2 regions of the Endozoicomonas sp. ALC013 genome follow, and region 2 is predicted to be linked to the other one. Evidence: predicted binding sites of a transcription regulator. Region 2 holds the regulator's gene; the other holds the start of a gene.

Region 1 (15,908 bases), on a different contig from region 2:
ACAATGGCTGGCTCTGTCAGCTACCGGTTAAACCACTGAATGCCGGTTATGTATTGCAGATGGGCACCATAGATCTTGCCGATGCCCAGTGTGCACCGTTGCTGGAGGGCCAGCTGGCGATTACCGGGCGAAATGCTATTGACGAATAATGTCATTTCTACCCGTTAGTCAGCCTGCAGAACGCTACAGGCTGTCAAAATCTGGAAACATAACCAACCAATCCCTATTTATCAGGACATACTGTGAGCGCTGTTGTCACACAAACCTATAAAAAAAAGGCAAAACCTCTCTCAACTTGCCTGTTCTTTCTTTTCTGCATTACCGCTTTTCAAGTAACAACGGCCTATGGTGATAGAGACTGTGTTGGCAACAACTGTGATCAGGACGGTAACTACTGGGTTAAAGTGAAGCGCCTTCCCGATATGCTGCCTTTGCCTGACTGGAATGGCCAGAAGTCTGTTCCCGGAAATACCGAAACCAGCGGTAAAAGTCAGTTTTGTACCATTGCCTATTTAGAAGGCAGACCTCGTACAATGTTTGATCCGCAAGTCAGTATTTATGGCCCCGCATCTGATAGCAAATATATCTTGAAAAATGGCGGCCATTCTGTACCTGTAACCCTTGAAATCGAATCTGTTGCGGGTAGAGCCCCCCAGGATAAAACTGAATTTAAACCAGGGCAGTCGATCACCCTGACTGGCAATAATGGGTTTAGCCTGTGCAGAAATAATGAGCTGATTATTACTGCGACTGTTCGCCGGGAAGACATCCTGAAAACTGGAATGACAGGAAACTATCGCAGCCTTTTCCGGTTTAGTTCTGAGTCCACTATGGACGGTAAAAGCCTTGGTCCAGCCTGGATGGAATTTGAGGTCACACTTAGGATATTGCCTGTTATTCAAATATCACAACTGGGCAATATTCCCCTTATTCCCAGTGGAAACTCTGCCAAAGGTAGCCACCGGTTCTGTGTTTATGCCATGGGTTCTAATACATTTTCACTGGAAGCATCCAGCCTGACTGGAACCAGTCGGCCTGAACAAAAATTCGCTCTGAAAAATGGAGATAACAATTACATCAACTATGAACTTACAGTTACAGACTCCAAAGCAACCAGTAAGTCTTACGATAAAAATAGTGACCAAGAGGGGTTTTCAGCCACCGATGACTATCAATGTTCATCAACAAACATGATCGTAGAGGTGATAGTGCCAGATATTAATAAGCCAGCAGGCACTTACATCGATACGATGACATTTACGGTGACTCCGGACTAACCAGCCATCATCAATCTCCACTTTGTTATACGACGCTGTTTGACCGGATGGATTTTGGGTGAAAAATCCGTCACATTAGCTCCTTGTATATAAGCCTGATCTGATAAGGCTGGTTTCCAACTCTATAGAGTCTGTAACATCAGTCAGACGTTAGAATAATAAAACAGGGTCTGGCCATCTTTTATCTCAGTATGAGCGAAGTGATGGCACTGACAGTAATCAGTTATGTTGTATGATATTTTCTCGATCGTTCTAAAGTGCTTTCCCCCTATCGTTTTCACTCTATGGGTCCCTCTCTCTTTTGCTACTTTGGAATGCAGCTCACTTTCCGGAAACAGTGAACGCTGCACTGACGTGATTGGGCTGGAAGACCAGGAAATCACGATTCAGACAGAAGAGATCATGAATAACAGCTCTGTGATTTACGGCGAACAGCAATATTGTATTCTTTCCTATACAAAACCCTCTGCTAACAGTGATATCAACGCCTGGAGTCGTTTACCGTTTGATGTGCAGGTGGATGGCGATACGGCAGGTGACGATTTTGTCTTAAGAAATGGTAATAATACATTGCCGGTTGCTTTTAAGTGGCGTGGTGGTGCTCCAGTAAGTGGCGACTCCATTTGGGAAGAGCCTGGTCCGAGAAATCTGACTTCGGATCAGCAAGGTGCCACCTCCTGTGAAGATCAGCCCTTTTCTCAAGCATGGGTTCGGTTTGAGCTGCTGTCTTCCGAACTGCAAAGTATCCTGCCAGGCAGTTACAGCGGTAACTTTTCCGTTGATATCGGTCAGGGTTCAGCGAGCTACCATTCTGATGTTAATTTCACGGTAAACTTGCCAACCCTGGTCAAGATCAGCGGGTTGGACGATATGGTGCTGACCAGACGAGGCAATAATCGCTATCGCCAGGATGAGCCCTTTTGCGTGTTTGTGTCAGGGGGCGCTGATTATCGTATAAAGGCCAGCGGTGGCGCAGAAGCAAACGCCCCCTTCCTTCTTTCCAATGGCAGTAACACCATTCCCTACAGGGTGCGTTTATCCAGCGATGGGTCCAAGCTTAGTAAGGTCGATCCCGGAAAATGGCTGGAGGCAAAGAACAGCAGTACCTCGCTAAATTGCAGTGATAGTAACAACACTAAAGTGAGGGTTGTGGTTCTGGATAAATGGATAAATGGTAAGCCAGCCGGAGTATACAAAGGCACACTTTATCTCACCGTTGAGCCTTTATGAGAAGACTGATACTAATATCTGGCTTATCCCTTTCCTTACTTCACTTTTCCGGACACTTTTTCTCTCGTCCCCATGCTCCTGAGGTTGTCGCAAAACCCATAAAAGGGTCTCACCGCGTAGGCCACGAGTCGGCTCGCCTGCGAACCGACCTGCATCAAGACCATTTTTCCGGGTTTCGGGACGCAGGTTTCGGGTCAACCTCGCTCCGCGTGGGAACGAATGCAAACTACATTGAAACTCCGTGTCTGCTTTACGGCTCAATGGTTATTTCCATAACATCGCTGTAACTGCCTGCGCTGCGTGCCGGAAGATCTGACTTCAGAATCTCCACCCGTAACCTGACATTGGTGGAACCATTACAGATTTTACTGCGACTGCTCTTATATTTATATTTGCTTTTACCCGGACCATTAAAAATACTCCAATTTGAACTCCCATCCCCCCTTAAACTGATGCGATAAGAAATTTTGTTCCGGTTGGTACTGTCTGACAGGTAAAAGCCCTCAAGGGGACGTCTGGCGGATTTCAGACTCACCCTGTAATAAGTGCCATGGGTACCATACACACAAAAAAGCATTTCCTTCCACAACCATGCGCCGCCACCATCTTCCGGGGTAATCTCAACATCACTTAAGCCGGAGATGCGGTACAGTGTTTTAATATCCAGATCAATCCGGATTATTTTTGACTCCCGGCGGCTAGGAGGCCCGACAGTGAAGTCCAGCCAGGCCTTTTGCAGTCCAAGCAAGTCAAGCGTTTCTATTTTTTTACTGGCGATATGAATCTGCAGTTCAAATTCATAATCAGGACACTGGGATGGACCTGAAGAACTGCCTGAGGCAATAGTTGCTACTGAAGTCCTGTCGGGCTGAAGCTCTATTTTTTTTCCTTCTACCGCCTTGCCTTTGCCGGTAAACACCACTTTGCTGATGAAACTGTCATTAAGTCCACTTCTATAGAGGCCGGTGCTCAAGGGTCCAAATCTGAGTTCTTTCATATCATCCCCTGGGCTAACCGTGAGACAGAAGGATGTCTTGAGAACCAGCGTTTCTTCGCCGCTCCAGACCTCACTGAAGTTATCGTCGGGCATATTTATGAATGGCTGGTTACCGCCCTGCTCAACCCGGCTACCCTGTAATCCATCAACCTGAAATGAAAGAAAGAGGAGAATTCCCCATAAAACAGAAAATCTCACAACTCACTACCGAATAAAACTACCAACTGACAAACAGCCTGTTTACCACAAACATTACGGCCCGGCAAAACTCATTTCTCGTTTGCGTTGCTCTTTACTTTGCCGCACTGACAACACCGCTCCCGACCGTAACTCAAAGGCAGCAGTTTGAATATTTGCATTTCTACTGCTCTGGTCTGGCTTTGACACTCCAGGCAAGTGATGAGGATGATAATAATGACCGTCGAACGTTACGAGTTCCGCCTGACCCGATTAGAAGAAGTGAGGAAGGTGCGTCGTAACCAGGTGGATACCAGCAAGGGGGTGGATACCCTGGCCAGCCATATGAAGAAACATCAGGACCTGCTGCTTTCCAACCATAAGGCTACTGCCGACCTTGAGCAGGTGGTGCTGACACTGCCCCGTGATCTCAAAACCTTATCCGTTAAAGTGGATCAGAATCATATTGCCATGGAGAGCTATATTGATTTGTTTCCGGGTCTCCGGCAATCCTGTTCCCAAGATTTCGGCAGGGTGCCAGATGGTTCTGTTAAGGAACTCTCGAATCATCCCACCGGGAGCTTCACCAAGCGACAAATCGCCTGTATTTACAGAGAGAACTTCTGAGTCTCCTCAAACTCACCATCGAACAGGCCATACTGAATAAACCCTTTACCTTTTGCTGCACCCTCGGGCAGAGGCATTTCCCAACTTTCACCGGCATAAATACGAGTACCGTCGCTCAGGTCAGTACAGCTCTCTTGCGCATTACTGGTGCAGTATTTTCCATTACGAAGCACCACGTTGATATTGCCGCTATTGGTAAACGTCATTTTGCCATTATCCAATTTACCCTCCACTTTATACTCAGGGTTCTGAGGGCGCACAAAGACCAGGGCCTGATAGGCTACCAGCAGTTTGATGGCGGTTTGTTTGGCTTCCAGGTCACCAACCACAGGACGGAAGGTTACTCGATAGACCAGCTCTTTATCTTTGGGGGTTTCCAGACTCACCAACCTTACGGTTTTACGGCCATTGGGCGGAATAATGGCTTTTCCCGGTGTGGCCAGCAGTTTGATGTCATTGGGGTCTGTTACCCGAATACGTTCTTCCTGCTCCGTACCGGGATTGATGACGTTGTACACTTCAGTTTGCAGGTAGAGATTTTCTTTATCCGGATTGGAGACCACCACATCCTGCCGTGGCAGCTGGTCTGGCTTGAAGTAGACGATCATACGATCAAGAGACATGGTTGCCAGCACTTGTGAGCTGGCGATAAGAGTGACCAGCAGGCAGGCTCCACGGACAAGACGTTTCATGAACATATAATGGCAATTCCGGTTTGCCCCGGGCCAAACTTCGCTGCATAAGCCAGGGAGGTTTGAGGCGACAGGGGATGAACAATATTCCGCTATTCTATTGCCACGAAAAATAATCTCAAATGGGTTTTACTGCCTAAGTTGCCTGAAACTTACCCTTACTCGGCTTGAATCAATAACGTCGCAGGCTGTTTTGAGCCCTGAAAACCGGCTACCGGCTGGGCAGTCAATTGTCTGCTGCTGTTACGGCAGTCGTTTTCAACACCAAATATGGCGGAGGGCTGCCCGGTAATCCGGGTTTCTCCCGCTGGCTCAGAGACGCTTAAATCAACACCGTCGGCACCGCTGGAGGCCAGGCTGAATTGGGATAAGCCACGCCCTGAGACACAGAGGGAAACCGGGCGATCAAAACTCAGCGTACTGGTTGGGATAATATCCGGATTACCGTTTTCATCCGTTGCACTCTCATCCACAATGACAACCTGCGACTGCAAGGACGGGTAAACAATGAGCGTGATAGAAAATGAACCGGTGGAGGTGTTACCCGGTTTTCCCTGGGTCGCTGCTTCAACGTATGTCAACGAAGTGACGGCAAATATACCAAATAGGAAAAATGCGCCAATTCTCTGGCGTAGAGATAGAGTCCGTTCCATGATGCTACTGCCTTACTGCCACATCCTGTTTTCAGTATAGGCAGTGTGAAAGACGTACTATTGACCTTATGTCCTGTAAAATTTCCTTATATCAGGAGTAAGCTTTTTAACCATGGAAACAGAAATACGATATAAAAACTTTTTGTCTCCGTGTCGTTTATGCCCTTAGATATTGCGGTACTTAACCAATCAGCTCTTCTTCCAAAGGCGCTGAGGGCTCTTCCAAAGGCGCTGAAGGCTCCAGGTTCAGCTCCTTAATCTTCCGGGTAAGCGTATTCCGGCCCCATCCCAGTAACTCTGCTGCATCTTTTTTACGGCCACCGGTATGGGCCAGTGCTGATTCAATAACAATGGTTTCAAAGGCAGGCACCGCCTGATCAAGAATGCCGACCTGCCCCGCTGCCAGCTCACGATCACACCATTGGCGGAACAGTTGCTGCCAGCTGCCATAGCCGGTTACCGAACCCAGGTCACTGTCTCCCTTATCCATCAACTCTGGGGGCAGGTCAGAGACCAGCACTTCACGGCCAGAGGCCATCACAGTTAACCAGCGACAGGTGTTTTCCAACTGCCGGACGTTACCGGGCCAGTCCAGAGTGCTGATGTAACCGGCCGTTTCAGGGTGCAGGATTTTCGGTTCCACTTCAAGCTCTTTGCCTGCCTTGTCCAGAAAGAAACGCGCCAGTCGTGGAATATCTTCACGACGATCCTTAAGCTTTGGCAGATGTACCCGGATGACATTCAGTCGGTGAAAAAGATCTTCACGGAACTTGCCTTCTGCCACCAGTTTTTCAAGGTTCTGATGGGTCGCTGCAATAATTCGCACATCGGCTTTAACCGGCGTGTGCCCACCCACGCGGTAAAATTCGCCATCGGCCAACACGCGCAGTAAGCGGGTCTGGGTATCGGCGGGCATATCGCCAATTTCATCCAGAAACAGGGTACCACCACCGGCCTGTTCAAAACGCCCACGACGCATGCCTCCGGCACCGGTAAATGCACCTTTTTCGTGACCAAAGAGTTCAGACTCAATCAGGTCCCGGGGAATCGCTGCCATATTCAAGGCAATAAAAGATCGCTCCGCCCGGGGGCTGTGGCGATGCAGTGCCCTGGCCACCAGCTCTTTACCGGTGCCGGATTCACCATTAATCAATACGGTAATGTTGGAGTGCGACAGGCGGCCAATGGCACGAAACACTTCCTGCATGGCAGGAGCTTCACCGATAATCTCCGTAGACTCCTCCTGTTGCAGGGAGGCCTCCGGAACCGCTGCCTCAGCCAGTTGTTGCTGGCGATGTTCCTGACCGCGCTTGACCAGCGCTACCGCTTCATCAATATCAAAAGGCTTCGGCAGGTACTCAAATGCTCCGCTCTGGTAGGAAGACACGGCGCTGTCCAGATCCGAGTGCGCCGTCATGATAATAACGGGAATATCCGGCTTCCGTTCATGAACCGCCTTCATCAGTTGCAAACCGTTCATGCCCGGCATCCGGACATCACTGATCAGGGCCTCCGGTTCACTGTGTTCCAGCGCTGCCAGCACTTTTTCTGGCGCATCAAAGGATTGTGTTTCGATACCGGCTGAATTCAGGGCCCGCTCCAGAACCCAGCGTATTGCCTGGTCGTCATCCACGATCCAGACTTTGGAACTCAAACTCATACCTCACTCCTGTGTCATATCCAGCGAAAGCGGTTCTCTGGTGATGGGCAAGAACACGTTAAAAATGGTTTCACCCGGCTTACTCTCACACTCAATCAATCCCTGATGCAGACTGATGATGGACTGTGCCATGGGTAACCCCAGGCCCGTTCCATCGGCACGGCCGCTGATCATGGGGTAGAAAATATTGTCGATCAGATCAGGCGGAATTCCTGGCCCGTTATCAATAATGGACAAGTGACAAACCAGCCGCCGTCGCTGGGTGCCGATGGTAAATTGTCTTGCAATACGGGTTCTCAGGGTGATCAGGCCTTCAGATCGCGGCATGGCCTGATCAATGGCCTGCATGGCATTGCGCACCAGGTTCAAAATGGCCTGTATCATTCGTTCAAAGTCACCCGGTATATCGGGAATACTTGGATCGTAGTCTCGTTTGAGCCTGAGTTCTCCACCGGTTTCGGCATTGATTAACTGCATCACCCTTTCAAGTACTTCATGAATGTTCAGGTCTTCCATTTTTGGTGGCTGAAGCGGCCCCAGCATCTGGTCGACCAGGTCACGGAGCCGATCCGCTTCCTGGATAATAATCCCGGTAAATTCTTTCAGCCCCTGATCATCCAGTTCCCTGGCCAGAAGCTGAGCCGCGCCACGAATACCGCCAAGGGGATTTTTTACTTCATGGGCCAGCCCCCGAACCAGAATTCTGGAGGTTTCCTGCTTGGCGATCAGTGACTCTTCCCGGGTAATTTTCTGAACCCGGTCACGGGGATTGATTTCCAGAAGCAGCCTTGCTTCCCCGCAGGTGATGGGTGAAATGCTGTAATCCACATTGATCATCTCCCCATTGATGGGAAAGTCGGTTTCCCGACGGGTAAACTTTTGATACTGAGACAGACTGCGATCCAGATCAGCCTTGAAGTTTTCGTCAGGAATCACCGTGGTTACCGGCTGGTTCAGAATCCTTTTCAAACTGGTATCCAGCAGGGTTTCTGCCGCCGGATTCAGGGTCATCACCCGGAACTCCCGGTCGAGCACCATCACCACGGTATTCAGGTTATCCAGAATGATGTTTTGCATAGTTCCTGTTTCAGGGATTATCTCTTCTAAAGAGCCAGGTAAAAGCTGCTTCATGGTCAGGTATTGTTATTACTTTTATGGTGCATTTCAGGCTCTGTTGACCTGAATCTGATGCGAAACGGTATTGGCTATCGTTAATGCAAAAACCAAACCACCCTTGATGGCAAGCCAGACTTTTTACCGTGAAACTTCCAACCTGCCTTATATTTCATCTATTCGGGCCATATCAGTGCGTACCATCGAAAAGATGCTCAAACGTTAATTCCAACTTGCCAACTGCAATTGCACCATAATAGTGCATTCATATAATCAGAGCACCAGGTTTATGGAGATTAAACTAGCGAAACTATGAGCTGGTCTGAAAGCGTGGGGGGGGGGGAAGCCTATAGCTCACTCTCCCCTTTTTGGTGCAGCCATCAGGAGGCAGGAGGGTTTATAGATACTGCGGGCGTGAATAAGGTTCGATGGATATGGATCGTATTGCTGGACGACTGAATGACTTTGGCCTGGTTATCAATGATCTCCACGGCAAGGTTGTGGGTACCACGATCCACATTCTCAAGTTCAAAGGTTAAATTTCGCCTGGGGCCCGCCACCACCTTGCCATCAAGCAGCAGGCGAACTTTGTGACCATCAATGATTTTTGGTGCTGTGACAACTTTTACCGTGAAATTTCCCTGGTTGCGCACCGTGGCATTATTGGCTGGCTCTATAATCTGCAGTCTGCCGTAGGGCTTCTTACTCACTTTTTGAGCAGGTTTTGGTAATTCAGGCTTATTCTCCGGTGCTGGAGACATTGGCGTAATCGGGCGTAACTTGACTTCCTCACTGGGCTGATCCGCAGGTCGGGAGTCAGTAAAGATCACATTTCCGTCCTGATCCACTGTTTTATAAATCGTGCCAAACGCAAAGTTCACTGATACCAGGGGCAGAATCACCGCCAGAAAAGACCAAACCATTGCCTTTTTTATATTCATGAGCCTCTTGCCTTAGTGAAGTCATATCCGGCTTATATCGTGTTGAGCACTGGTTAGCTTAATAGTTACCAAGACTTTTTAACAGGCAGTAACGGGGAAAACGCATGCTGGTTATTGTTTCCCGGCAATGGCCACTGTGTACGTCTGCCGCCTACATCCATTCAGTCGTGCATTTACAGGGCTCATCAGAAAGAGAAAAGCCAGAACTTTCGCTCTGGCTTGAGGTTAAACGACAGCTTATCCGGTCTGCAAAAAAGGTTTAGACAGAATAATACAGATCAAACTCTACCGGGTGAGTTGTCTGGCTGACGGCAAGACACTCTTCCTTCTTGAGTTCAATGTAACCATCGATCATGTCGTCTGTGAATACGCCACCGGCCGTAAGGAACTCACGGTCAGCGTCCAGGGCAGCCAGGGATTCTTCAAAGCTGGTAGAAACCGTTGGGATCTCGGCCGCTTCTTCTGGTGGCAGATCGTACAGATCCTTATCAGCCGCATCGCCAGGATGGATCTTGTTCTTGATCCCGTCCAGACCAGCCATCATCAGGGCCGCAAAGGCCAGGTAAGGGTTGGCAGTAGGGTCGGGGAAACGTACTTCAATACGACGGGCCTTAGGGCTGTTCACGTAGGGAATACGGATAGAAGCAGAGCGGTTACGAGCCGAGTAAGCCAGCATAACCGGAGCCTCAAAGCCAGGGATCAGACGCTTGTAGGAGTTGGTAGAAGCGTTGGCAAAGGCGTTGATGGCCTTGGCATGCTTGATCACACCACCGATGTAGTACAGGGCTTCTTCAGACAGGCCTGCATAGCCGTCACCAGCAAACAGGTTCTCACCGTTCTTGGACAGAGACATGTGAACGTGCATACCGGAGCCGTTGTCGCCTACCAGTGGCTTCGGCATAAAGGTAGCTGTCTTGCCATAGGCATGAGCAACGTTATGCACTGCGTACTTCAGAATCTGAACTTCGTCAGCTTTCTTTACCAGGGTGTTGAACTTGACACCGATTTCACACTGACCGGCAGTACCTACTTCGTGGTGATGAACTTCAACGTCCAGGCCCTGGGCTTCCATGGCATCACACATGGCGGCACGCAGATCGTGCAGGGAGTCAACCGGTGGTACCGGGAAATAACCGCCCTTCACTTTTGGACGGTGACCGATGTTGCCGCCTTCAAATTTGGCGTTGGAAGACCATGCCGCTTCTTCTGAGTTTACTTCGTAAGAAGCACCGGAAATATCAACGCTCCACTTAACGTCGTCAAACACAAAGAACTCTGGCTCAGGACCAAAGAACGCAGTGTCGGCAATGCCGGTAGACTTCAGGTACTCTTCGGCACGCTTGGCAACAGAGCGTGGGTCACGCTCATAACCCTGCATGGTGGATGGCTCCACGATGTCACAGCGCAGGTTAAGGGTGGTGGCTTCAGTGAATGGATCGATGACAGCCGTGCTGTCATCTGGCATCAGAATCATGTCGGATTCGTTAATGCCCTTCCAGCCAGCGATAGAGGAACCGTCGAACATTTTGCCGACTTCGAAGAATTCGTCGTCTATTTCACCAATGGGAATCGATACGTGCTGCTCTTTACCCTTGGTATCGGTGAAACGCAGATCAACCCACTTAACGTCATGTTCCTTAATCAGGCTAAGAGTCTTCGACATTTATTATTTCCCCTCTGGAGGACAAAAAAACCGGACAAACACCGCACTGGCAACCAGATCAGGCGGTTTACTGATCAATCTCTTTGCTGTCTCATCAACGAGCAGCCAGGAGATTCGTTTGCTGGACCATGAGCAATAGCTATGCCACATTTTGCAACTTGATCAGATGGGATGGACAAAAACAGTGCTTTTCAGTGGAACATCTGAAAAAAGGCAAACATTGAGCAAAAAGAGACCGGGAAACAGCCAGATACCAGACCGGTTCACACAGTTTTTGCTTGCCTTATCCTCCTCAGGCTGCTCAAAGTACACATGTTCACGGCTCTCACGCACCTGAACAATGCAAGGCACCTCAAGATCCGGAAAAAGCCCGCCCGATACGGTGCAGAGAAAACCATAAGCGCACCAAATAAGTGCAAACAGCTTTTACTACACCCATCTGACCAAACAGCGGCTGACAGTGTAACCCCTTTGACAGGGGATTTGCAGCATTACTTACCGGCATAGAGACAAATACCAATTACGATCCATATAAGCCGGTTTCCCGGGGTCATCCTGCAACGTGCTACAAGGGTGCCAGAGCTCTCGGTTATTCGGTATAATGCGCCGTTAACGAATGGTTAAGTTATCCGTCCTACCCGCCTTGACTACCCAGCCCACAAGGTCTCCTGATCCATGAAGTTCATCATCAAACTGTTTCCGGAAATCACCATTAAAAGTGCCCCGGTAAGAAAACGCTTTATTAAAATGCTGCGTAAAAATATTCGCACCATTCTCAAGCGTGTGGATGAGAATATCGATGTCTGCGGTGTATGGGATCATATAGAAGTCACGACCAGTAGCAATGATCAGATCCTGATGGCAGAGGTCGGTGACCTGTTAAGCCATATCCCGGGCATAGCCTACTGGCTACAGGTGGCGGAGCACAAGCTGGTCAGCCTGGACGATGTTCTGGAAAAAGCCGTTGAGGCTCACTCAGAAACACTGGCGGGCAAAACATTCTGCGTTCGCTGTAACCGGACCGGCAAGCACGATTTCCAGTCCATTGAGGTAGAGCGATTTGTCGGTGGCGGCCTTATCCAGCAGACCGAAGCCAAAGGGGTCAGCCTGAAAAATCCTGAAATAACGGTTCGTATTGATATCAAGAATGACCGCTATTTTATGACCCAGAAGCGGGGAGCAGGTCTGGGTGGCTATCCCCTCGGGTCTCAGGAGCCGGTTCTCTCGCTGATTTCCGGCGGTTTTGACTCTACGGTGTCGAGCTTCCTGACCATGAAGCGCGGTATCCGCACTCACTTCTGCTTCTTCAACCTGGGTGGGCATGCCCACGAGCTGGCAGTAAAAGAGGTGGCTTTCTACCTGTGGAACCGTTTTGGTTCTTCTCGCCAGGTAAAGTTCGTTACCGTACCTTTTGAAGGCGTTGTCGAAGAAATACTGACCAAAGTGGACAACGCCCAGATGGGCGTTATTCTCAAGCGAATGATGCTCAGGGCCGCCACTAAGGTGGCTAAAGAGATGGAGATGGCGGCACTGGTCACCGGCGAAGCCATTGGTCAGGTTTCCAGCCAGACACTGCCTAACCTGGCAGTGATTGACTCGGTAACCGATGCCCTGGTGCTCCGGCCTCTGATTACCATGGATAAGCAGGCAATCATCGATATATCCATACAAATCGGTACTGAAGAATTCGTTCGTAATATTCCGGAATACTGCGCAGTGATCTCGAAAAACCCCACCACCCGGGCCAGGGTAGAGAGAATTGTGGCAGAAGAGGAGCGGTTCAACTTCGATGTACTCGAACATGCTATTCAAAGCCGGAGAACGGTCTCTATCCACGACATCATTGCGGATGACCTGACCCGGGAAGAAGTTGAGGTGGTTAGTGAAGTACATCAGGGTGAAGTGATTATCGATATTCGTCACCCCACTGAAGAAGAGATAAAGCCATTTACCATGCCCGGACGCGAGGTGGTGATCATTCCCTTCTATCAGCTGCGCACACGCTTCCCGGAGCTGGACAACAATCGACATTACCTGCTCTACTGCGAAAGGGGTGTAATGAGTCAGCTGCATGCCATGCACCTTCGGGAAGAAGGGCATGAGAATGTTGGCGTATTTAACCCGAAGCCGTAAATTTTCTACCGGGAAGACACAGCGATTTACACGCGTTGTCTTTGTGGTTCACAGCTGTATGGTTCAAAAAAGGAGTAACATGGATGAAACTGGCCCTGATCGCTGCGGTGGCAGACAATAACGCCATTGGCATCAATAATAAAATGCCCTGGTATCTGCCGGGAGATCTGCGCTATTTCAAAGCGGTTACCATGGGAAAGCCTGTGATCATGGGCCGGAAAACCTTTGACTCCCTGGGCAAGCCTCTGCCAGGCAGAACCAATATCGTCATTACCCGGGATCACAACTGGCACCATGAGGGCGTCAGCGTAGTGCACAGCCTGGATGATGGGATTGCCCTGGCGGAGGCGGCTAACCTGATCAACGGTAACGAAGAAATCATGGTCATTGGTGGCGAACAGATCTATCGACAGGCGATTGATCAGGCTGACCGGCTTTACCTGACCCGGGTGTATCAAAGTTTTGACGGTGATGCCTTTTTCCCGGACATCAACCCGCAGGAGTGGCGGGAAATCTCCCGGGAAGACACCCAATCAGAAGATGAGCAGCCACTGACTTACAGTTACCTGGTGCTCGACAGGACCTGAATATCAGCACCTGTTGTTTTTCCCTCTTTTACCTTGGGAATAAGCCACATTTCCTGCCGCCTCAGATGCAGGAAATGCCCTTTTCTCCAATTCTGATTGTCTATAGTTAGTTGAACAGCTTGTCATGTTGCATGGAAAAGTTGTCTGTTTTCTATCTTGTTCGCTGGGCAGGCAATGCATCATTTTTACAAATGATCAATAAGTCAATTCAAGCCTTTAATAAGGGTTACCTTAGGGAATGAGGAATGCCCCGGATACCATCTACAGATCATATTTCTTCGCACCGCGCAGGATACCCGCCATCCGAACCCGGTAAAGGTCAACACGCCACGGATACCCGGGAAATAAAATCGGTTGAGACCACCATTCAAGCGGCTGAGCATATTGAATCCAGGCACTGGCATAACCGTTTAATCTCTTTCTGTAAGGAAAAAATAAATCGCTTTATTCACCCTGCCCCCTCAATGACAGTGAGTGATCTGGTTGATGATCTGACCAAATACAATCCAGAGAACCCACAGAAAGTACTTGCTGCATTAAAACTGCATGCTGGCCACATCAAGCTGCATCGATCAGAAGATGGCAGACTGGGTATTTCGGATGGAAATATCGCTATCAGCACAGAAACGATGGAAGCTGTCGTCAAATCCATTCAACTCAGCAGCATGGATATGGCCTATGAGTATTTACGTAAAGGTAAAACACCACCTGATGGCTTCCTGCAGCAAGTACTACTGACGCATATCCATAGAAAAATTCGCCTGGCAATGCAGTATGAAAAAACCTCCGGCTTACCCGTCATGCAGCAACAACTTCAGGGAAGAGAGCAATATGGAGTGCATCCTGAACAACAATATGAATATATTAAAAACTTATTAATAAAGGTTGGCATAAAAGATGAAAAAACGTTCACTTTTGAACGAATGCTTGAGTTTAAAAAAGAGTTACGAAACAACCTGGTTCTGCCCATTGAGGAACAAAAATCAGCAACCGGCAATAAAGTAAAAAGTATTGACAGTGCAGCCCTCGATCATCAGCAGCCGCCACTTCCTCAGCTACCTGAGCCGAAGAAAACAGGTCATTTTATCGAGAAAGAAGACAGTAAACATATTCAACGACTGGCTTCAGGAGAACGTTTTTTTGCAAATATACACCTTAAAGATATTGGCAACAGAATAAAGAGAAATATCTTACGCAATAAACGAAACCAGATTTACAATTTCTTTATTTTACTTACTGGAGCCATCCTCACTGCTATTTTCCCACCTGCTGGAATTGCCATTGGTATTGCCGTTGCTGTCGGACTGATCACTGACTTGGGTTACATCGCTTTCTGGTCTTCCAGTACCGAACTCTGGCGCAGGGTCAGGATGGTCAGAGGACTTAAACAAATAAAAAAATACGCTGACTTTGACTATACCAACTTTGATAAGTCAAATGACAAGAAAAGAAAAAAGCTCATCAACAAACTTCGTTATCGATGCACTCATAAAACCTTTTCACAGATATACAATGCTTATGCTGATCTCGAAAAACAGGCAATAAAACTCAAAACAATGGCAGAAAAAGAACAGAAGACACTGGCAGAGTCTATTGCTTTAGAGAAAGAGAAAGCACTGTATTTTGAGCGAAGAAAAAAACTGAAAGCCAATTTATTTTACTTTGACAAGCTTATCGAGAATGTCGTGATCAGCCGCACCATTCTTGAAAACCGGCATATAAAGGATCTGGAAGACCTGTGGAATTCAAAATTTAAAGATATGCCTCCTGAAAAAAGAGAAGAACTGTTCAAGAGTGTCACCACAAACAGAAAGTTAACCATTCACGGCTACCAGATAAAAACCAATAAAAAAAAATGGATGCAGCAAATCATTCCTCACTGGATGAATCCTGCCCGGCACACAGCAAGTCAACCGGATTCTGATAATGCGGGAATTGAGCCTAAAAAAGAATCTGTGGCCTTTAAATCAGCCGGGATTTTGAAAAGCATGATTCAGGATTTTTTCTATACCCAAGTCAAAGGAACCTTATATAAAAACCTGGTAAAAATTTTCAAAATAGCTGGAAAAAGAGGAAGCACCATCAATTTAACCCCTGTCGCTCCAAAGATTACTTTGAGTGGAGTCTTGTGCTATGTGGCTTTCTTTTTTACGGATAT
Region 2 (15,908 bases):
ACCAGCCGTGAACGAATGCTGGTTCGGGCGCAGGCCAATAGCGTCTCCGGTTGATAAGGAGGCATGATATTGTGCAGGGTATCAGCGACGCCTTTGGCTGCTGCAATGTCAAACGCAGTTTGACCAGACGCATTGGGAATATTGGCACGGGCACCATTGGCCAGCAGAATGTCAACGGTATCCCGCCGGTCTTTTTGAAGCGCCAGATGCAGAGGTGTTTCGCCTGACTTGCCTGGCTTATTGGGATTGGCTCCATTGGCCAGCAGGCTATTGACCATACTGTTGATTTTGGCAGGGACGCTGTTCAGTACAGCCTTGATAAGTGCAGTCTGACCCCACTTGTCAGGAGTATCTGGATTAGCACCTCGTTGCAGTAAAGTGTTAATGCCCGCAATGTTGCCTGACATTACCGCCCAGAGCAGCGGAGTTTGGCCGTCACAGTCAAGGGCACTGATATCGGCACCTCTGTCCAGCAGGCAATTCATGATCTCGGTGATCGCTGTCGGGTTGTTACAACAAATAGTGGCCAGATGGAGCGCTGAGGTATTCGAATGATCACGGGCGTTCAGATCGGCTCCCCTTTCCAGCAACAAGAAAACGGCCTTGTCATCGGCCTTCATTGCAGCCAGTAGCAAAGGCGGAAAATGGCAGGCCGGGAGATTCGGATTCGCTCCGCGATCCAGCAGCGTCTTGACAACATCTTCCCGCTTACCATAGATGAGGGCCCAATACAGAGGGGTATAGCCGCCCTGGCAGCGGGTATTGGGGTCAACGCCCCGGTCCAGAAGGTGGTTGAGAGTGGCCAGGTCATTCTTCGCGATGACTAATTTCATCAATGCTGCCAGATCTGTCAACTCACTCGTCGTGGCAGGCAACTGCCTGCTGCCTGAGACTGCCACTGCGGATTCTGAGTGATCGACTTCTGACGTGTGATCAGGCGGTGGGAGGGGTACGGGTGGGGGAGACGAGCTTGCATCGGCTGTCATTTCCTCCGAATGATCATACTCCGTCCTGCCCCTTGAGAACATCAGTGCTCCCCCTTTCAGGTATATAAAGAACACAAATCGCTTAGTGAAAATAGTGCACAAGGCTCAGTGCGCAAGTCTTGATAAAGGTTGCTGATTAGACTCTGAATCTGCAATTGATCATCTATCTGATGCATTATTAACTTCACAGCGGCACAATAGTTGAAAACCTCCGTAGGCATAAACACAACAGATCAGGTGCAATCATGGGCGAACCTTCCAATGCAGTGCTGGATCCACGAAGTGAAGAGACCAGGCTGAAAACACTGGCCGGTGATATTCTGGCAGAGGCCACCAGACAGGGAGCGGATGCCTGTGAGGTGGGCATCAGCATGGATGCCGGCCTGTCGGCCAGCGTCCGTATGGGTGATGTTGAAACGGTTGAGTTTAACCGTGACCAGGGGCTGGGCATTACCGTCTATCTGGGTAAACGAAAAGGCTCTGCCAGTACTTCTGACAGCAGCCCAAAGGCCATCCGTGAAACGGTAAAAGCCGCCTGCGATATTGCCCGTTACGCGTCCGAAGACCCTTATGCGGGTTTGGCTGACCCCGTGTTAATGGCTGATGGTGATGCGCTGCCGGATCTTGACCTGTATCACCCCTGGGGAATCGATGCCGGGCAGGCGATTGATCTGGCCATGCAATGTGAAGATGCCGGACGTGCGTTCAGTAATAAAATTGTCAATTCCGACGGTGCCAGTGTCTCCAGCCATCAGGGTTGTCGTGTCTATGGCAACAGCAATGGGTTTATTGGCAGCTATGTGTCCAGTCGCCACAGCCTGAGTGCGGTGTTGATTGGTATGCAGGGTGACGAGATGCAGCGGGATTACTGGTATACCGTAAGCCGTAATGCCAACGAGCTGGAAAAAGCGGTCGCGGTTGGCAAGACCGCGGCGGAACGCACGGTGCGCCGACTGGGAGCAAGAAAGGTAGGCACTGCCGAGGTGCCGGTACTGTTTGCACCGGAGGTGGCTTCAGGTCTTATTGCCCATTTTCTCGGGGCGATCAGTGGTGGCAGCCTTTATCGACAGGCCTCTTTCCTGTTGGATCACCTGGGTAAGCCGGTGTTTCCAGAATGGATGCGTATCCACGAGCAACCATTGCTGAAAAACATGCTGGGATCCGCCAGCTTCGATAATGATGGGCTGGCGACCTATGCCAAGGACTTTATTACGGACGGTGTGCTGCAGAATTATATTTTAAGCACCTATTCTGCCCGCAAACTGGGGATGGACAGTACTGCCAACGCCGGTGGTGTTAATAACCTGTTTGTACAAAGCAATGCGGGTGATCTTGATACGCTGCTGAAACAGATGGGAACCGGGCTGCTGGTTACCGAACTGATGGGGCAGGGGGTTAATACCGTCACCGGTGATTATTCTCGTGGTGCCGGTGGCTTCTGGGTGGACAATGGCGAAATTCAGTTCCCGGTGTCAGAAGTGACGATTGCCGGCAACCTGAAAGATATCTACCGGAATATTGTTGCCGTGGGCAATGATGTCGACAGGCGTGGGAATATCCAGACCGGTTCAATTCTGATCAGCAGTATGAAGCTGGCGGGTGAGTGATTGCTAAAAGGCAAAAGAAGGGACCACAAAGGCACAAAGGTTTTTTGGGCTTTTGTGGTTCAATGTTTAAAAGCTATTCTCGGACCAATGGCACTGACTTAAGGGTGAAAGCCTTGTCATACGTGGTCTTTAAGGCACCCGGCGATTGGAACCACAAAGCACACAAAGAGCACAAAGGAAAAGAAAAGCTCTTCTTAGTGCTCTTTGTGTGCTTTGTGGTTCAAAACGCTACCCATAGAAAACAGTGGCCAGCCCAAGGAATGAGAGGAACCCCACCACATCGGAAATCGTGGTCAGGATAATACTGCCAGCAAGGGCCGGATCAATATTTAATGATTTCAGTAAAACTGGGAGCATCGCACCGGTGACCACGGCAACACTCAGGTTGATCACCATGGCGCAGGCAATCACCAGGGAAATAATCGGGTCATCGAACCAGAACCAGGCAATGGCGGCCACCAGGGTTGCCCACAACAACCCGTTGAGAAACCCGGCAACCAGCTCCCGGCTTAGCAGCCAGCGGAGGTTGGTCTTACTGATTTGCCCTAGCGCCATACCCCGGATCACCAGGGTCAGGGCCTGACTGCCGGCATTACCTCCCATGCCCGCAACAATCGGCATCAGCACCGCCAGGGCCACCACTTTATCAATTGTTTCCTGAAACAGACCAATGACCGAGGCGGCAATAAAGGCGGTAATCAGGTTGAAGCCCAGCCAGACCGCCCGGCGTCGTGCAGTTCGCAGTGCCGGGGCGAAGGTGTCTTCATCGTCATCCAGACCGGCCATACTCATCATGGAGTGTTCGGCCTCTTCCCGGATCACGTCCACTACATCATCGATGGTGATCCGCCCAAGCAGTTTGCCCTTGTCGTTCACCACCGGGGCGGAGAGCAGGTCCTGCCGTTCGAACAGCTGGGCTACCTGGGTATCCTGCATATCCGCAGGAATCGGGTCCAGGTCGGTTAACATCACTTGTCTGACGGTAGCGCCCGGTTCGGTTGTCAGGAGCAAGGTCAGGGGCAGGCGACCGATGTATTCATCCCGGCGATTGACCACCAACAGGCTGTCTGTGCCATCCGGAATGCCTTCATGACGGCGCAGGTAACGGAGCACAACATCAACGGTGTTATTGGGGCGCACCGTAATGGTGTCGGTGTTCATCAAGCCACCGGCGGAATCCTCCGGATAGGCCAGAACCGCCTCAACCCGCTGGCGGTCCTGACTGTTCATGGAATCCAGCACCTGTCGGGTGATGGTATCTGGCAGTTGCTGCAGCAGGTCGGCGATGTCATCAACATCCTGACCTTGAGTAATGGCTTTCAGTTCGGCAATGTTCATCTGGTCAAGGAAGAACTGGCGAACGTCTTCGCTCAGTTCCTGCAGCACGTCGCCTTCCTGTTCACGGTCAATCAACCGCCATAACAGGCTGCGTAACTTTGGTGGGGAGGACTCCAGCAAGTGCGCGGTATCAGCAGGGGGCAAGGTGTTCAACATGGTGCGCAATTCTGCAGAGACACCGTGCTCAAGAGCATCATTAAGTTTTTTCAGCTCGGCTTCACCGATGCTCAATTGCAGTTGCTGCGCCATTATTGTCTGCCTGAAATGATCTGCCTGAATGATCTGCATGAACAGTTTCTGCGCATCCGGTAAAGGCCGGATGGTCAGGGAAAATGAAAGATGGTCTCTATGGTAATTGCAGTGGCTACTCCCCGCAAAGGGGGAGTCTGTTATTCTTCTTCACCAAAGCGGTCATCAATCAGCTCGCACAGGGCAAGGCAGGCGGCCTCTTCATCATGGCCGTCACAAAGGAGCTCAAGCTCCGAACCCTGTCCTGCCGCCAGCATCATAACCGCCATGATACTCTTGCCATCCACCTTGCGCCCATTGAATCCGATTTCGATCTCACTGGCAAACGCCGATGACGTGGAAACAAACTTGGATGCCGCCCGGGCGTGCAAGCCCAGTTTGTTAATGATTTTTTTTCGATAGGTAATCATTATTCGTGAAGCTCTCTGTGTCTAACCTGAACCCGATCCAGTTTACTGGTAAACAGGGTGCCCAGTGTTTTACCAATATAGACTGAGCGGTGCTGCCCTCCAGTGCAACCGATGGCAATCGTCATATAACTGCGCTGGGCTGACTCAAAGCGCGGAAGCCATTTTTCGATAAAGGCACTGATATCCTCAACCATTTCGACCACCAGGGGATCATCCTTCAGAAAGTCGATAACCGGTTGGTCCAGACCTGTGTATGTTCTCAGGGATTCGTCCCAGAAAGGGTTGGGCAGGCAGCGCACATCAAAGATAAAGTCGGCATCTGAAGGAATGCCGTTTTTAAAGCCAAACGATTGAAAAAGAACCGTCACACCGCTTTTGTGATCAGCGCAGAACTCCTGTTTGATCATGTCCCTCATCTGATGAACAGAGAGCGATGTGGTGTCGATTTTCAGGTCTGCTTCAATCAGCACCGGCGCAAGCAGCTTTTTTTCTAACGCGATGGCTTCTCTGAGCGATGTCTGGTCATTACTGAGCGGGTGCTTTCTGCGTGTGGCGCTGTAACGGCTGACCAGCTTTTCGCTGTCGGTGTCCAGGTACAGTACCTGACAATGGATGCCTTTGTTCCGAAGGGACTTCAGCAGATCAGGAAAGTTATCCAGAGTTCCGGGCAGGTTTCTGACATCAATACTGACGGCCATCCTGGGGGGCGTTGAATGATGGCCTTTCAGGGTATCCGGTAATTGGTTCAGCATACTGGCCGGAAGATTGTCGACACAATAAAAACCCTCATCTTCAAGGGTGTGCAGAGCTGAACTTTTTCCAGAACCGGAGCGCCCGCTGATGATGATAAGTTTCATAGCTGTTCCTTTATGCTTCTGAGCGTGTAGGTATTGAAAGCTGACTCTTCCTCTATTAAAGCAACTTTTGATCAAGAAGCCTACCGGATACCGTTGACCTGAGGTGGAAAAACAAACCGATGGCCAAGGTATCCGGAGTTGCTGGAAATCCTGTTAATCAAAATGTGTTGAATGGCTGACAGCGCCTGGTTGCGGGATTCTATCAGGGTGCGGGATATGGGTCAGGCTATTGGTTTTTCCTGATTCTAATGAGTGCGGGAAACTCTGTTAGTGCTTCTGACAGTGCTGTCATTCATTTAATGGGAGAATAATCCTAGAGTTTAAATCACAAGTAAACCAGTGAGAGAGGTTAATTAAATAATCTCTCTTAATTATATGAAACAATCCTATCTTGTTAAAGGAGTAACATCATGGACGCACCACTGACTAAACCACAATTTCTCGCAATTACTTATCAACCATTAGTTGAAACTACTAAACGTCAATTAGTTGAAACGACTAAACATCCATTAGCTGAAAAAGCTTCTCAACCAGTTCCAGTTCCGGGTCCGCGTGAAAAAGATCAGGTACCTGATGATTTTGGCAGGTTCTATAACCGCATGGTAAGGCCACTGGAAAGAAAGTTTGAAGATGGTCAGCCAAAACCAATATTTGTTATTGGCGGTCGGGATAAAGCCGAAGATAAACTGGCCAAAAGCCACATGGCCTACCTTCAGCGCAAGGCTGATGCTATGCAGAATATCAAACCGGTTATTGATTCTGTTGTCCAGACAGAACAGGAAAGCCCCATAGAAAGCGACACCAGTCCCAAGGTGGAGGTCATGCAGGACGAACCGGCTTTGGAACCTGTTCCTCAGACAAATTCGGAAAGCTCTGAAGACAGCTCCTGTGGCTTCTTCAAAAAGCTGAAGCACTGGGCAATTAAAGTTGTCAAAGTTGTTTACAAATATACCGGTCTGAAATTTATTGTTGAGGCAATCAAAGGTAAGGATAAATCTGAACCTGTCGCTGATACCGTCAATACCCAGGATGAAGCTGTCGCTGATACCGTCATAAGCCAGGATGAAGCTGCAGTGGTGGCTGATGTTGTCAAAAGCAAGCGTAAACCTACACCTGTTGCTGATTGTGTCAAAAGAGTGCTTGAAGCTAAAATTGCTACAGTTGATGTGATGAAAGCCAGAGGGCTGGCCCTTCAGCCTGACAGGGCTAAAATGCTTCATGATCTTAAGATTGTACAACGCTTACGAGGTGTTGTTGCACCGATTACACCACGTACCGCAGAGAGTTCGCCTTGCTCCGGGCAGGATAGTTACGATCTTTCCGGGCTTCACCGTGCGAGTACTGTCTTCGCTGAAAAAAGAGATAAAAAAGCCTTGGAGAACATTGCTGAAATTGAAAAGAAACGAGCTGAGGTTGAAGCCAACAAAGCAAAAGAAAATTTTGCCAAGGAAAAAAAGGCTTCATATAGAAATAAATTAATAAATCCTGGGTTAAAGTATGGCAAAGATTGGGTGGCCTACAACTTTTCACGAAAGCAAGAGTCTACTGAAGTGCAGAAGGCCAAAGAGGCCAGGGACATCAAAATGGCCGAGGATCATAAGCGACAGGATTCTCAAAGCCCTGTGTCTGAAACCCCGATTGTTCCATCAACTGTTTCGCCAGTCACTAAAGAAGATCCAAAGGCCGACAGGTATGCAGCAATTCGTGAGCTTGATGAGCAACTTAAGGTTCAACGGTAATTGGCTAAAACCCTGTAAGCCGCAATGCATTTTGTCCGGGACTCAAAGAAGTGTGTTAACAACAAAAGATAAGAGCATTGTGATCAGTTGAACCTTTCAGGCCATCATTACCTATGATGGCCTTTTTTTGTCACGTTATTCACTGTTCACTCATAGTACGATAGAGCATTGTCGTATTGGTAGCCGAACGTATTTTCTGAAGGGTCAGGGCAGAATGAAATCGCCCGGCCAGCGCCCTTAAAATTTCAAGATGTTCCTGGTTTTCGCCTTCTGGCACGATCAGCGCGAATACCAGATCAACGGGCTCACGGTCCACCGCATCAAAATCAACCGGTTCCGCCAGTCGTATAAAAAGACCGATAGGCTCCGGGCAGGCTTTGCAACGACAGTGGGGAATAGCCACGCCATCACCCAGTCCGGTGGTGCCAAGACGCTCCCGGGCAACCAGCGCTTCAAACAGTTCTTTGGCATTGATTTCGGGGGCATCGCTGCTGATGCGTTCAGCGATAAATTCCAGGATTTTCTTTTTGCTGGCCCCGTGCACCCCGTCAAGGGTGCGCTCGGGGGTTAGGATGCGGTGAATAATCATGCTGAATAAGAATGGCAACCTGATAAATCAAAGGGCATGGCCACTGGCACCCTGTTGCCTGTCCAGGGCTTTCTCTTTTCGTTTAACCAGCTGCCGATCCAACTTGTCCGAGAGCAGGTCAATGGCTGCGTACATGTCTTCGTGCTCGGCGGTGGCATTAATCTCGGCCCCGCGGGTATGCAAAACGGCTTCTGCTTTCTGCACCAGCTTTTCGACGCTCAGGGTCACCTGTACATTGGTGATATGGTCAAAATGTGAACCAAGACGCTCCAGTCTTTTGATCACATAGTCGTGCAGAGCTTCTGTTACCTCGACATGATGCCCACTGATGTTGACTTGCATGTAACGCTCTCCTGAATCCCATTATCCAGATAATCACCAGTCCGCGGGATTTTTCGTACTGGCTGAGTTCGATTCTATCACTGTCGGTGCAGCTTGGAATGCCCTGAGACAAAAAAAACTGCTTTTTGAACGGTGTATCAACGGAGCTTGTGTAAAAAATTCCGGAACACTGTTTCAATGTGATTGATGGGCGTCCCTTATCAATACCTATCAATGACATCCAAACTCCATTCGTCCTGAGCGGAGTCGAAGGGCGTAAGCACCATGCCCTGAATAAAGACTGTGCCAATCACCTTCCGTCCGTGCATCCAAGCGGAGCCGAAGGACGCTCAGGGTAAACGGAGATTGCACACATCAAACTCCTCAAAATGATGTACTAAGGCACTAACTGCTTACGCTCATTGGATGGCGGAATATTCATGGACTCACGGTATTTGGCAATGGTGCGCCTTGCTACCTTGATGCCCTGATCCCCCAGAATCGCTGCAATTTTATTGTCACTGAGGGGCTTGCGCGGTGTCTCTTCAGCAATAAGTTTGCGGATATGGGCCCGAATGGCCGTGGAGGAACACTCCCCCCCTTCCGTGGTGCTGACATGGCTGGAAAAAAAGTACTTCAGCTCGTAAACACCCCGGGGAGTATGCATGTACTTCTGAGTAGTGACCCGGGATATCGTCGACTCATGCATCCCCACCGCCTCGGCAATATCCGCCAGCACCAGGGGTTTCATGGCTTCATCCCCTTTTTCCAGGAACTCCTGCTGATAGGTAATAATCTGGCTCGCCACTTTCATCAATGTTTCATTGCGACTTTGCAGGTTTTTCAAAAACCAGCGGGCTTCTTGCAGATGGTTCTTCATGAACACATTGTCGCGGCTGTTATTGGCTCTCTGAACCATGGACGCATAATTATTATTAATACGCAGTTTGGGCAGGGCGTCGGAATTCAGTTCCACCGTCCAGCGTTCCCTGATTTTCCGGACGGATATATCCGGAACCACATATTCGGCTTCTGTCTGATCAATGGTGCTGCCGGGTTTTGGGTGGAAGCTCTGAATCAGGCTGAGGGCTTCTCGCAGCTGGTCTTCTTTCAGTTTGGCATGACGCATGATGCTGGCATAATCACGGGTGCCAAGGGACTCAAGGTAACGGGTGAGCAGTTTTTCTGCATTGTTGAAATGGGGTGTTGAGGGCGGCAGCTGACGAAGTTGAACCAACAGGCACTCTCTAAGGTCAACACTGCCACAACCCACCGGATCGAATTGTTGCACCCGGTGTTGCAGCACATGGATCTCTTCAATCTCCAGATCGTCCAGTTGGGATTGAAGAGAGACAAACAGGTCATCCAGCGTGCAGGTTAAATACCCATCCGGATTAACCGCCTCGATGATCGCCAGACCAATCAGCCGGTCCCGGTCGCTCATGGGCACCATATCCAGTTGCCATTCCAGGTGATCCTGAAGTGACTCCACAGCGGAGGATTTTGCCAGGGGGTCATAATCATCGTCACCGCTGCTGGCCGGCAGGCTGGAATACACGTCGTCCCAGGCGGAGTCCACGGGCAGTTCATTGGGAATGCTGTCTGACCATTCCGCCATCTCCTGAGGCTCAGGTTCTGAGGCTTTTTCGCTCAGATCAACGAGCTCTTCCCGTCCTTCAGTGCTGCTGGCGGTGTCCTCTGTCTGGCTATCGTCGGACTCCAGCATGGGGTTGGACTCCAGGGCCTCCTGAATCTCCTGCTGAAGATCCAAGGTCGATAGCTGTAGCAGCCGGATGGCCTGTTGCAGCTGCGGCGTCATGGTCAACTGCTGGCCCATCTTGAGCTGTAAGGAAGGCTTCATAGGCAACCGTATACCTTTACTTCGTTGTCCGTGGAGGCTGCAGAGGCTTACTCTCCATGTGCGGCTGATTATAAACCCATAGACGTTTCTGAAACCATAGCTTTAGCAAAAAATGTGCAAAGATTGAATACGATGAAATTACGTGTGTTTTTGTGTGGCTTATAAGCGCTTTCCGCCTTTAAAGTTCGGTCATAACGACTGTCAGAATGGTTAAAAAAAACTACCCGATCATTATTTGACATTGGTCATTTACAACCAAAAGTTCAAGAAATAACCTGCGCGAAATTTAGCCATTTTCAGGATTCCCCTGTGGATATACTCATCGTCATACCCGTAGTTGCACTGGTTATATACGCCATCGTGAAGAACTACAGTGCATCAGCCTCGCTGGCTATTGCCGGTATTGTCCTGCTAAGTGCCGCCGCGTTGATGGGGATAAAAGACATTCTGCCAGCGGCCAAGGCCACCGGTTTTATCCCCTTTGACCTGTTTCAACTGATGAACACGGTATTCAGCTTCCGCATGGCCAGCCTGGGTCTGACCATCATGGCCTGTGGTGGTTTTGCCAGCTACATGTCCCATATCGGTGCCTCAGAAGCGCTGGTTCGACTGGCCGTTAAGCCCATCAGCCGTTTTCGCTCACCTTATATGGTACTGGCACTGTGTTATCTGCTCAGTGTTGTGCTGCAAATGTTCGTCACCTCGGCAACGGGTCTCGGTTTGCTGTTGATGGTGACGCTGTATCCGGTGCTGAGAAATATCGGTTTAAGCCCGGCTTCAGCGGTTGCCGTGATCGCTTCTCCGGCGGCGTTTGAAATCGGTGTCACCCAGGTGAATGCCAACTTTGCCGCCAGCCAGTCCGGACTGGAAATTACCGAATACTTCCTGGATTATCAGGCCTGGATCACCGTCCCCATGGCGCTGGTGGCGGCGGCCCTGCACTTTGTCTGGCAGCGTCGGTGTGACCTGAAAGATGGCTACAGGGTTGCCGAGCATGTGGGCGAGGGCATCGAACATACAGACGGTGACAAGAAAGACCCGGCCCCGGCATTCTATGCGCTGCTGCCCATGATTCCTTTCTTCCTGTTGTTGATCTTTTCCAAAATGATGGTGTCGTCCATCAAAATGAACCTGGTCATGGCCATGCTGATCAGCGTATTTGCCGGCATGTTCTGTGAAGTGATCCGTACCCGGAAAATGAAACAGTCCCTTGATGGCTTTGATCAATTCCTCAATGGTATGGGTGCTGTTTTTGGTCCGGTGGTAGGTCTGATTATCGGTGCTGAAATTTTTGCCACAGGGTTAAAACATATTGGTGCCATTGACTCCCTGCTCGGTTCTGCCCAGGGGCTGGGTATCGGTGCTGCCGGTATGACGCTGTTTATGGCCATGCTGATTGCTGTTGCGGCCATTATGATGGGCTCTGGCAATGCAGCCTTCCTGTCATTTGCCACCCTGGCACCAGAAGTTGCCAAAAGCTTTGGTGTGCCTGCGGTGGCCATGCTGCTGCCCATGAACTTTGCCGCTTCCATGGGCCGTTCCATGTCCCCCATCTCGGCGGTCATTATGGCCTGTGCCGGTATTGCCAAAATCTCACCGTTTGAAGTGGTGAAAAGAACCTCGGTACCGATGATTGGTGCGTTTGTGGTTGGTATGGCGCTGCATCTGATTTTGTTTGTCTGATCCTTTTCTCCCCCGCCTGGCGGGGGCGTTTTTTTAATATGATCCTGCGTTGCTCTAGTTCAGGAAAGCCCTGATACCCGACATCCCGCTCAGTGCAGCATGGGTACCAACGCTTTTCCACACTGGGTTGTCTCAAAAGCCGCAGTGAGTTGACTTGGTAGATAAAAGTGGGTGTCCTTTTCTCCACTAGCAAAAACTCCAACAAATACTCCGGCTAAGAATTGGTCAAAACCTACCGCCTTAACAACGTACAATAGAACAGCTACACCGTAAAAAACATACATTGCGAGAAACCGCTTACCTTGTAGCATTAATATCAGAACCACTAACGCTGTTGAGAACTGAATCGGGTAATCGAAAAATAGATTCATAATTTCCATGTGTATTTGTGCTTAAGGCAAAAAAGGCAGGCAAGAAACAAAAAAGTTCAGTTTAAAAAAATTCAAGGACACGCATATTTCATTGCCCGCTTTCCAGAGGTAAATTTATGGGTGTCCTATTTTTTACAGCAACCCCATGTGTTGCGGCTGGAAAGTCGCCCCCCCAATATTGAAGGGGAGGGGGAAGTGACCCTGCGGGATCTGGTGCGCAACAGTCTGCGGATGCGACCGGATCGGATTGTGGTGGGCGAGGTGCGGGGGGCTGAGTTTATCGACATGCTGACCGCCATGAATACCGGCCATGACGGTTCCATGACCACACTGCACGCCAATTCACCGAGGGATGCCGTACGACGACTGAAGAGTATGGCGGCCATGAGTGGTATGGGGCTGGATGGTGATGTCGTGGTAGAGCTGATCGCTTCAGCAGTGGATGCCATTATCCAGCTGGAACGCATGTAAGACGGCGTTCGTCGTGTTGTAAGTGTTCAGGAACTGGTGGGCATAACGCATGGGGATATTGTCCTGCGGGAAATCAGCCGGTTTGAGCGTTCAGGGGCGGGTGTGGATCACGTTGGTAAGGGAGAACGAAAAGGTGTTGCTGGTGATTTTATCAGCACCGGCTATCGGCCCCTCTTTATGGACAAGCTGGAAGCCCGTGGGCTTGGCTGTGACGATAAGATTTTTGCTGAAGGGGTTTTATCATGAACGATGTCATGGGCAGTGCCATGAAAGATCATAAACAGAGGAGGGACTGGTTATGTCTGGCTCATTAAGTCTATTGCTGGCCATGACCTTTATGGCGGTCTTTATGGTCAGTATTGCTGTGCTGCTGCTGGGTCCACGACACCAGTTGCAGAAGCGGCTGCACCACCATCTTGAGCAGATGGGGGGCGATCAGCCGATGCACCAGGTGCTGCGCAGACGTTATGTGGAGCAGTTACCGCCCTGGCTGCAAAAGGTGGAACAACATCCTCTGTTGGCTGGGCTGGATCTGCTGCTACTGCAAGCCGGTAAAGGGAATCGTGCACTGGAACTGATGGGCATCTGCCTGGCCATTGCACTGCTTTCCATAACGGTTTTACTGATGCTGGATGTTGGCTGGCCGCTGGTGATGGTGCTCTCCCTGAGCAGATGCTGGACCAACTGCTGCTGGTGCGGGGTATTGGTCTGTTGATGGTGACGTTATCCATTAGTCTTGTGTCGTATTTATTGATCTTCAGGCTGAAAAGGCCTGCAAAAGCGATGGTGCCGGAGGGTGCACCGGTGGCTGTGTCCGCTGTGGCTGGCAGCCGCTCCATGGAGTGGTTATCACCGGCCCGCAAGTATCTGTTGCCAGCGGATGAAAAAGAGCAAATAAGTGTTAGTCGACGTTTATTACAGGCAGGGTTTGATCAGGAACAGGCATCCCTGGTCTACCACGCGCTCAAGGCATTGCTGGCCCTGGTGTTCGGGGTGCTGTTACTGCTGCTGCACCCCTGGTTGCCCGGTGATCTGCCGGAATACCCCGAGCTGGTGGCCATGATCGGGGCGGCCTTCGGGTTGTTTCTGCCCTCGAAATTACTGGATTCGTTCCGACAGCGGCGACAGCAACAGCTGATTGCCGGAATGCCTCAGTTGCTGGATATGCTGCTTATTTGTCTCTCCGCCGGTTTAAGCCTGCCCCGGGCGCTGGAGCGGGTGCAGTCGGAATTGCGGCTGGCCCATCCTCTGATGGCCGGTGAGGTTGCCGGGGTTTCTGCCGAACTGAATGCCGGGGTCACCCCGGATGCGGCACTGCACCGGTTTGCCGAACGGGCCGGATTGCAGGAGGTACGAGGGCTGGTGGGCACGTTGATCGAGGCGCACCGTTACGGTGCCAACCTGTCGGATACCTTGCGGGATTATACCCAGGATTTTCGGGCAATCCGTTTGCATCGGGCGGACTTGCAGGCGGCAAAAGTGAGTACACGACTGGTGTTTCCCATGGTTACCTGTATCTGGCCGGGCTTCTTTGTGGTGGTGGTAGGGCCGGCGATTTTGCGTATGCTGGAGGCATTTGCGGGATGATTCATGTACTTACCTTGAAAACAATTAAAGTCTTTGCTCTGGCGTTTCTGATCAGCGGCTGTGCCGACATGCAGTCAGACCAGCAAACCAGCGACCGGGGTGAGCTTTACGACGGCACCCTGGCCGCCGATATGCTGGGGGTTGCTGATGCCAGTACTGAACGTGAAGCCCTGGAGAAAGGTGACAGTTACTGGTTACGGGGCGATGGTGACCGGGCGTTGCTTTACTATATTCGTGCATTAGAGCTGAATAAAAACGCCCATGTTGCTGCCATGAAAATTGCCCGGGTGCATCAGCAGAAGGGGAATAAGGCACTGGCAGAGCAGGCGTGGCGTACGGTGCTGGCGATAGAGCCAGATCATGTTATGGCGCTGGAGGCCGTGGGATTGATTCGGCTGGAGCAGCGGGAGTATGGTTATGCCAGTGACTTGTTTAACCAGGCAATTGAGCAGTGGGAGTTGGGCCTGGTGGGGACCGAGAGTGGTTCTGGTGGATACATTCCCTGGCTGGCCGTGAATGGCCTGGGGGTGATTGAAGACCTGAACCAGAACTACCGGTCGGCAATAGCCTACTATCGTCGTGCGCTGGTGATGGCCCCCGGCCAGGCAATGTTGCTGAATAATCTGGGCTACTCTTATTTACTGACCGGGCAACTGGATCAGGCCGAGGCGTATTTTCGTCAGGCGCTGAGCCTCCGCAGCGATTACCCTCTGGCCCGGCACAACCTGGCCCTGGTGCTGACCCGGCGGAATCAGCCAAATCAAGCTGTTCGGGTGCTGGAGCCTGTAATGGGCGAAGCACAGGCCCGCAATGATGTGGGCTATCTGATGATGCTCAATAACAGGCTGGATGTGGCCGAGGCCCTGTTCCGGGAGGCCATTGAGCTATCCCCCTCCTATTACCGCGAAGCCTGGCAGAACCTGGCCTGTTTGCAGGAAGGTTAATGCCGGGGCAATTGAACGATTGTCGTGTTTCTGTACTTTGCAAGGCTGGCGCAACATTCGACATCAGGGTTCCTTTTTGCTCGAATTGAGCCAGCCTGCAAACGCCTCAATTTCATGCGCGGTACATTGTGCTGTAAACATACGGACGTGGGTGTTGAATCATTGGCTGTTTACTGTCTATAGAATCTTGAATTTTCATCAACATTTCATCAACCTGGAAGATAGTGCAGGCAGTTTGAATGAGCTTGGAGTTGTAGCGATTTTGTCTCTTCAAGTTATAATCAATCCTGTCTTCAGCATCATCTTCGCGTTCTCTTGCGTTATTGTTTTCAGTCACGGCATAGTCAGTCAGATTTATAACTTTACCAAAACTATCAAATATCATTTGATCCTGATGAGACTTGGCCGATGCTGAAAAGCTTGCAGCGTCTTGTTGTAACTTTGTCATTCTGGCATTAAGATCCCCCTGCAATTCATGAAGCAGAGAAGGATCACCGTAGTTTTCAAGGAGAGATTTTGCCAGGATAAAGCGAGAATCATTGTTAATATCATCAATACCATATTTAATTTTACGCTGGGTTGCGGCTTTAAATCCATTTTCAATAGCCTTTTTATCAACACTCCCTTTTTTACCATTAACTATAGCCCTATCCAGAATAACAGGTTCAAGGTCTTTCTTTATTTGGGATGAACGTGTTTTGCTAAATTTCATACCACTGGTAGTCAATCGTTTAAATGCGTCAGCAACTGCACCAATCATACGGTTAAAAATATTTTTTCTGTCTGTTTTGGCTGTAACAATGATATTAACAAATGTGTCTTTATCATCACTGCCGTACACATAAACATCGTAATATCTTTTTGCCTCCACCGAATAAAATGTTGCTTTTATTTT

What was found. The regulator sigma-54, encoded in region 2, starts transcription at its own class of promoters, with help from an activator protein. The targets are predictions, from matches to a motif close to TGGCACNNNNNTTGCTNT.
Region 1: glnA (glutamate--ammonia ligase) is a predicted target of sigma-54. The motif match lies at 11,160-11,177, and genes of this name have one in related genera.

What each region holds. Positions count from the first base shown of each region.
Region 1 is NZ_JBLYNS010000008.1:30,468-46,375, forward strand. It holds gene ACO6V1_RS03240 (TcfC E-set like domain-containing protein) at 1-149, shown strand, start outside; gene ACO6V1_RS03245 (hypothetical protein) at 243-1,277, shown strand; gene ACO6V1_RS03250 (hypothetical protein) at 1,680-2,507, shown strand; gene ACO6V1_RS03255 (hypothetical protein) at 2,758-3,504, opposite strand; gene ACO6V1_RS03260 (hypothetical protein) at 3,919-4,308, shown strand; gene ACO6V1_RS03265 (molecular chaperone) at 4,290-5,006, opposite strand; gene ACO6V1_RS03270 (hypothetical protein) at 5,159-5,653, opposite strand; gene glnG (nitrogen regulation protein NR(I)) at 5,835-7,313, opposite strand; gene glnL (nitrogen regulation protein NR(II)) at 7,317-8,390, opposite strand; gene ACO6V1_RS03285 (DUF4124 domain-containing protein) at 8,807-9,367, opposite strand; gene glnA (glutamate--ammonia ligase) at 9,627-11,030, opposite strand; gene thiI (tRNA uracil 4-sulfurtransferase ThiI) at 11,706-13,163, shown strand; gene ACO6V1_RS03300 (dihydrofolate reductase) at 13,247-13,750, shown strand; gene ACO6V1_RS03305 (hypothetical protein) at 14,422-15,908, shown strand, end outside.
Region 2 is NZ_JBLYNS010000064.1:463-16,370, reverse strand. It holds gene ACO6V1_RS13045 (ankyrin repeat domain-containing protein) at 1-833, opposite strand, end outside; gene pmbA (metalloprotease PmbA) at 1,232-2,593, shown strand; gene mgtE (magnesium transporter) at 2,822-4,180, opposite strand; gene ACO6V1_RS13030 (HPr family phosphocarrier protein) at 4,321-4,590, opposite strand; gene rapZ (RNase adapter RapZ) at 4,590-5,447, opposite strand; gene ACO6V1_RS13020 (hypothetical protein) at 5,858-7,186, shown strand; gene ACO6V1_RS13015 (PTS sugar transporter subunit IIA) at 7,326-7,775, opposite strand; gene hpf (ribosome hibernation-promoting factor, HPF/YfiA family) at 7,803-8,117, opposite strand; gene ACO6V1_RS13005 (RNA polymerase factor sigma-54) at 8,494-9,957, opposite strand; gene dcuC (C4-dicarboxylate transporter DcuC) at 10,267-11,640, shown strand; gene ACO6V1_RS12995 (hypothetical protein) at 11,730-12,020, opposite strand; gene ACO6V1_RS12990 (ATPase, T2SS/T4P/T4SS family) at 12,132-12,482, shown strand; gene ACO6V1_RS12985 (hypothetical protein) at 12,519-12,728, shown strand; gene ACO6V1_RS12980 (hypothetical protein) at 12,781-13,197, shown strand; gene ACO6V1_RS12975 (type II secretion system F family protein) at 13,155-14,069, shown strand; gene ACO6V1_RS12970 (tetratricopeptide repeat protein) at 14,066-15,013, shown strand; gene ACO6V1_RS12965 (hypothetical protein) at 15,126-15,908, opposite strand, start outside.